DNA from 2 places in the Pseudomonas sp. NCHU5216 genome. Region 1 is predicted to be linked to the other one. Evidence: predicted binding sites of a transcription regulator. Region 1 holds the regulator's gene; the other holds the start of a gene.
What was found. Region 1 encodes sigma-54, which starts transcription at its own class of promoters, with help from an activator protein. Its sites were predicted from a motif close to ANTGGCATNNANNTTGCTNT; they were not measured.

Region 1 (3,409 bases):
CGCCAGCAACGAACGCATCGTGCTGATCGACCAGGCCAAGGTGATCCAGGAAGGCAATACCTTCGAGGGCGAGAAGATCGTCTACGACACCCGCCGCCAGATCGTCAACGCAGGACGCGCCACCGGCAACAACGTCAGCGTGCCGCGTCCGCGCATCGACATGGTCATCCAACCCAAGAACAAACCCGCGGATCAACAGCAGTAATGGCCATTCTCAAAGCCCAACACCTGGCCAAGAGCTACAAGGGCCGCCAGGTCGTACGCGACGTCAGCCTGAACATCGAGAGCGGCCAGATCGTCGGCCTGCTCGGCCCCAACGGTGCCGGCAAGACCACCTGCTTCTACATGATCGTCGGCCTGGTGCAGGCCGACCAGGGACGTGTGCTGATCGACGACCTCGACGTCAGCCACCAGCCCATGCATGGTCGTGCCCGCGCTGGTATCGGCTACCTGCCGCAGGAAGCCTCGATCTTCCGCAAGCTGTCGGTGGCCGACAACATCATGGCCATCCTCGAAACGCGCAAGGATCTCGACCGCGCCGGGCGCCAGGCGGAGCTGGAGAACCTGCTGCAGGAATTCCACATCCACCACATCTCGGGCAACCTGGGCATGAGCCTGTCCGGTGGTGAACGGCGTCGCGTGGAAATCGCCCGCGCCCTGGCCACCAACCCCAAGTTCATCCTGCTCGACGAACCCTTCGCCGGTGTCGACCCGATCTCGGTGGGGGACATCAAACAGATCATCCATCACCTCAAGACCAAGGGTATCGGCATTCTCATCACCGATCACAACGTACGCGAGACCCTGGACATCTGCGAAACGGCCTACATCGTCAACGATGGCCAACTGATTGCCGAAGGCGACGCCGAGACCATCCTCGCCAACCAGACGGTGAAAGAGGTTTATCTGGGCCACGAGTTCCGTCTGTAAAACATCCATATTTAGATGACGGAAATAGGACAGCCCCTAGGCAAGGACGAGATTTTCAGGCATATAATTTGCTTCCTGGCGGCGCTTCGGCGCCCTGATGTGGAAGGCGTAACTCGCCGGTAAATTAAGGTCTGCAATGAAACCATCGCTAGTCCTCAAGATGGGCCAGCAGCTGACGATGACCCCGCAGCTGCAACAGGCCATCCGCCTCCTCCAACTGTCTACCCTGGATCTGCAGCAGGAAATTCAGGAGGCGCTGGAATCCAACCCCATGCTCGAGCGCCAGGAAGACGGCGACGACTTCGACAACAGCGACCCGATGGCCGACGGTGCGGAAAGCGCCGCACCCGCTCAAGCCAAGGAAGACAGCTTCCAGGAAACCACACCGAGCGTGGACAACCTCGAAGATGGCGAGTGGAACGAGCGCATCCCCAACGAGCTGCCGGTCGATACCGCCTGGGAAGACATCTACCAGACCAGCGCCAGCAGCCTGCCGAGCAACGACGATGACGAGTGGGACTTCACCACCCGTACCTCCAGCGGCGAGAGCCTGCACAGCCATCTGCTCTGGCAACTGAACCTGGCGCCGATGTCGGACAAGGATCGACTGATCGCCGCCACCCTGATCGACTGCATCAACAACGATGGCTACCTCGAAGAAACCCTCGAGGAAGTGACCGAGTCCTTCGACCCCGAACTGGATATCGAACTGGATGAAGTCGCAGTGGTACTGCACCGCATCCAGCAGTTCGAGCCGGCCGGCATCGGCGCCCGCGACCTGCGCGAGTGCCTGCTGTTGCAACTGCGCCAGCTCCCCGCCAGCACGCCCTGGCTGAGCGATACCCAACGCCTGGTCAGCGAGCACCTGGAACTGCTCGGCAGCCGCGATTACGCCCAGCTCATGCGCCGCACCAAGCTCAAGGAAGACGAGCTCAAGCAGGTCATCGAACTGATCCAGCGCCTCAACCCGCGCCCCGGTTCGCAGATCGAATCCAGCGAGCCGGAATACGTGGTGCCGGACGTCATCGTGCGCAAGCACAACGGCCGCTGGCTGGTGGAACTGAACCAGGAAGCCATGCCGCGCCTGCGCGTCAACGCGCAGTACGCCGGCTTCGTCAAACGCGCCGACTCCAGCGCCGACAACACCTTCATGCGCAACCAGTTGCAGGAGGCGCGCTGGTTCATCAAGAGCCTGCAGAGCCGCAACGAGACCCTGATGAAGGTGGCCACGCAGATCGTCGAGCACCAACGCGGCTTTCTCGACTATGGCGACGAGGCCATGAAGCCCCTGGTGCTGCACGACATCGCCGAGGCGGTGGGCATGCACGAGTCGACCATCTCGCGCGTAACCACGCAGAAATTCATGCATACCCCGCGTGGCATTTACGAGCTGAAATACTTCTTCTCCAGCCACGTCAGCACCTCCGAAGGCGGCGAATGCTCGTCGACGGCGATCCGCGCCATCATCAAGAAACTGGTGGCCGCGGAAAACGCGAAAAAGCCGTTGAGCGACAGCAAGATCGCTGGTTTACTGGAGGCACAAGGCATCCAAGTCGCCCGTCGCACGGTGGCCAAGTACCGCGAATCCCTCGGTATCGCCCCCTCCAGCGAACGCAAGCGACTGATGTAAGCAAGATCGACTGTTCGCCCATGGCGAGCGGGCCACAGTGTTCCGGTGGTGGGCCTCAAGTCAGGCCCATCTCTTACACAAGGCAACAAGGAGAAAGCGGTATGCAAGTCAACATCAGTGGACATCAGCTGGATGTGACCGACGCCCTGCGTGACTACATCGGCGAGAAACTCGGCCGACTGGAACGCCACTTCGACAAGATCACCAACGTTCAGGTGACCATGGAGGTCGAAAAGCTCAAGCAGAAGATCGAAGCCACCCTTCACGTTGCTGGCGGTGAGGTCGTCGCCAACGCCGAACATAACGACATGTACGCCGCCATCGACCTGCTGGCAGACAAACTCGACCGTCAACTCATCAAGCACAAGGAAAAGCAGCTCGATCGCCTGCAAGGCGCCACAGCCCGCTGACATTTCCCTTCCATGATCCGACTTGAAAATATCCTGACCCCCGGCCGTTCCCTGGTGAACGTGCCGGGCGGCAGCAAGAAGCGCGTGCTCGAACAGATTGCCAGCCTGGTCGCCCGCGACCTCGACGAGCTGGACAATCAGGACATCTACGAAAGCCTCATCGCCCGCGAGAAGCTCGGCTCCACCGGCTTCGGCAACGGCATCGCCATCCCCCACTGTCGCCTGGCCGGCTGCAGCGCACCGATCAGCGCCCTGTTGCGCCTGGACACGGCGGTCGACTTCGACGCCATCGACGGCGCGCCGGTCGATCTGCTGTTCGTCCTGCTGGTACCGGAAGCCGCCACCGACGCCCACCTCGAACTCCTGCGCCAGATCGCCAGCATGCTCGACCGCCAGGACGTGCGCGAACGCCTGCGCCAGGCACCGACCAGCGAAGCGC
Region 2 (3,409 bases), on a different contig from region 1:
CCGATGGCTTCCAGGCCGGCGGCGTTGACGAAGTCAGCCAACTGGATGTTGCCAATGACCTGCGGCTGCGGGTTGCCGGCAGTGGTCACGGAGGCGGTGCCGTCTTCACCCACGGTGAAGGTACGCACCTCGGCCGGCAGGACGATGGCCGGCTCCAGCGCGAACCCCTGAGAGGTGACGATCTGGCCATCGGAATTGAGATGGAAGCTGCCGTCGCGGGTATAACCCACGTCACCATTGGGCATCAGGATCTGGAAGAAACCACGACCGTTGACCGCCAGATCCAGCGGCTGCTCGGTGGTCTGCAGGCTGCCTGCGGTGAAGATCTTCTGCGTGCCCACAATGCGCACCCCGGTACCGAGCTGCAGGCCGGACGGCAACTGACTGTCCTGGGTGGACTGGCCACCTGGCTGACGGCGAATCTGGTACAGCAAGTCCTCGAACTCCGCGCGGTCGCGCTTGAAGCCGGTGGTTGCCACGTTGGCCAGGTTGTTGGAAATGGTGGTCAGGTTCATGTCCTGGGCGGACAGGCCTGTCTTGCTGACCCACAGAGCCGGAAGCATGTCGTTCTCCTCGGGCGCCGGTTTTACGGCGCCGCGTACTGGTAATTAGCTAAGTTGCAAAACCCGAGCCATGGACGAGGCATTGTCCTCGGCAGTGCGCATCATCTTCACCGACAGCTCGAACTGACGGGACAGCGCGAGGATGGCGGTCATCTCTTCGACGGCATTGACGTTGCTCGACTCGAGAAAGCCCGAGGTCAGGGTAACGGTGGCATCGGGCTCGACCTGGGGCTGGCCCTTGACCCGGATCAGGCCATCGGTGCCCTTCTCCATCTGCTTGGGATCGGGATTGACCAGCTTGATGCGGTCGACCTCGGCCAGGGTATTGGGCGCCTCGCCCAGGGCGCGGATGCTGATGGTGCCGTCCTGGCCGATCTCCACCTTCTGCTCCGGCGGCACGGCGATCGGCCCGGCATTGCCCATGACCGGCAAGCCATTGCCGGTACGCAGGATGCCGAGGGCATCGATGTTGAGGCTGGCAGTACGCAGATAGGCTTCGCTGCCATCGGCAGCCTGCACGGCGATCCAGCCCTTGCCACCAATGGCCACATCCAGATCACGCCCGGTTTCCTGCAAAGAACCTGGCCGGAAATCCGTGGCCGGGCGCTCGCTCATGGCGAATACGCGGGTCGGGAAGGTTTCGCCGAACAGCGGCATGGAACGCGCCTGCTCGAAATCACGACGAAAACCGGTGGTCGACACGTTGGCCAGGTTGTTGGCGTGGGCGCGCAGCCCCAGGCTGTTGTTCTGCGCACCTGTCATGGAGACGTACAGCATCTTGTCCATGGAAATCCTCCGAGTGGGCGACGTGCCCTTGGCTCTTTGCATGCTTTACAGCAAGTGCCGTGCCATTCCCGAAAAACACCAACAAGATACTGATTTAAAAGGATTATTAGATAAATCGAAGAGCAGATTACGGGCGTCGGCGGCGAAGTTTTGCCGGCCCGCAAACAGCAAAGCGGCAAGCCAGGCTTGCCGCTTTGCCAGGCGCGCCAGGGATCAGCGCAGGTTGATGATGGTCTGGGTGATGGCGCTCTCGGTTTCGATGGTCTTGGCGTTGGCCTGGTAGTTGCGCTGCGCCACGATCAGGTTCACCAACTGGTCGGAGATTTCCACGTTGGAATCTTCCAGCGCGCCGGCCTGCAAGGCCCCCAGGGTACTGCTGCGCGGCGTGCCGATCACCGGCTCGCCCGACTCGAAGGACTGCACCCACTCGGTCTTGCCGTTAGGGGTCAGGCCCTGCACATTGGCGAAGTTGGCCATCAGCACCTGCCCCTGGATCTTCGACTGGCCATTGGTGTAGCGGGCGAAGATCACCCCGGTGTCGTCGATTTCCAGGCCCGCCAGTTGGCCTGTGGTGTAACCATCCTGGCTGACACTGTTGACGCCGAAGGCCGTGGCGTACTGGGTCGAACCGCGCATGTCGAAGGTAAAGGCAGAGCTGTCGGCACCGTTGGGCACCAGCGCGCCAGGGTTGGCCGGATCCTTCTCGGCCGGCACCCAGTCGGCCTGGGCCAGGACGAAGGTGCCGTTGGCCGCGGTTGCCGGGATGGCCGGCGCATCCAGTGCCGGGTTGGCCGGGGTGCTGGCAATCGGGGTGAAAGCCGGGTTGGCAAGCTGGCCGGCCGCGTCGTAATTCATCGCATAGCTGAACGGCTGAGTGCTGGTGGGATCACGCGGGTTCACGCCATCGATCAACACATGCATGACCCAGCCATTGTTGGCCGGTGCCTCGTTCTTCACGAAGTACTGCGACATGACGTGGGCATTGCCCTGCGTATCGTAGATATTGGTGGAGGTCGACCAGTTGAAGGACTTCGAGTCGCTCGGGTCGAAGGTCGGTGCGGCCATGGTGCCGGCATTGGCTGGGCGCACGGCATTGGAGTTGAGGTTGATCGACTGGGTCACCGAGGTGGTGGCCCTGGGCTCCTGCTGGCCGGCATTGATGCGCAGGTCGCTCTGGATCGGCAGGATGTTGCCCGACTCATCGGCAGAATAGCCCTGCAGGCGATAGCCGAAGTTGTTGACGATATAGCCATCGCGGTCAGTGCCGAAATAACCGGCACGGGTGTAGCTCATGCTGCCGTTGTTGCTGGTCATGAAGAAGCCGTTGCCGTTGATCGCCAGATCCAGCGCGTTCTGCGTGTAGTTGATGTTGCCCTGGTTGAACAACTGCGACACGTCGGCAAGCAGCACACCACTGCCGCGCGGGTTCTTGCCGGTGCCCAGCACCGAGGAAGCATAGACATCGGCGAACTCGGCACGCGACTGCTTGAAGCCTGCAGTGCCGGCGTTGGAAATGTTGTTGCCGGTGACGTTGAGGTCATTGGTTGCGGCACGCAGACCACTGAGACCGATATTGAACGACATGGAAAACTCCTTTGCCGGGATGGCCGGCAGTAATAATTACTGGCCGATGATCTGCACTTGGGAAAGCGGCACGCTGCCGAGGCCGGCAAGATTGAGCATCAGCTCCTTGCCACCCAGGGCGACGCTGTCGACGTTGGCCGGCAACTGGGTGTACAGCCCCTTGGTCTCGTTGCCATAGGTGGCATGTGCCTCGAACTTGTAGGTGCCGGGCGGCATGACCTTGCCGCTGTCGTCCTTGCCGTCCCAGATGAAGCTGGCATTGCCGGCCGCCTGCTCGCCCAGATTGACGCGCCTCACCAGGGCACCGGCGTTGTCGAAGACGTTGACATAGACGTTGTTGCTGCTCACCGGCACCGTCACGCTGCCCTTGAAGCTCTCGCTGGTATCGACCACCGCCTTCTCGCCCTGCACGATGACCTTGCGCCCTACCAGCGATGAAGCCTGCAGCGCCTGCGAAGACTGGAAGTTGGACATCA

Region 2: ACSVIK_RS09245 (flagellar basal body rod protein FlgF) is a predicted target of sigma-54. The motif match lies at 1,397-1,416, and genes of this name have one in related genera.

The regions. Positions count from the first base shown of each region.
Region 1 covers NZ_JBQLIX010000034.1:18,556-21,964, forward strand. The annotation lists gene lptA (lipopolysaccharide transport periplasmic protein LptA) at 1-205, shown strand, start outside; gene lptB (LPS export ABC transporter ATP-binding protein) at 205-930, shown strand; gene ACSVIK_RS20035 (RNA polymerase factor sigma-54) at 1,067-2,560, shown strand; gene hpf (ribosome hibernation-promoting factor, HPF/YfiA family) at 2,662-2,970, shown strand; gene ptsN (PTS IIA-like nitrogen regulatory protein PtsN) at 2,983-3,409, shown strand, end outside.
Region 2 covers NZ_JBQLIX010000009.1:36,919-40,327, forward strand. The annotation lists gene flgG (flagellar basal-body rod protein FlgG) at 1-563, opposite strand, end outside; gene ACSVIK_RS09245 (flagellar basal body rod protein FlgF) at 609-1,349, opposite strand; gene flgE (flagellar hook protein FlgE) at 1,563-2,933, opposite strand; gene flgD (flagellar hook assembly protein FlgD) at 2,970-3,409, opposite strand, start outside.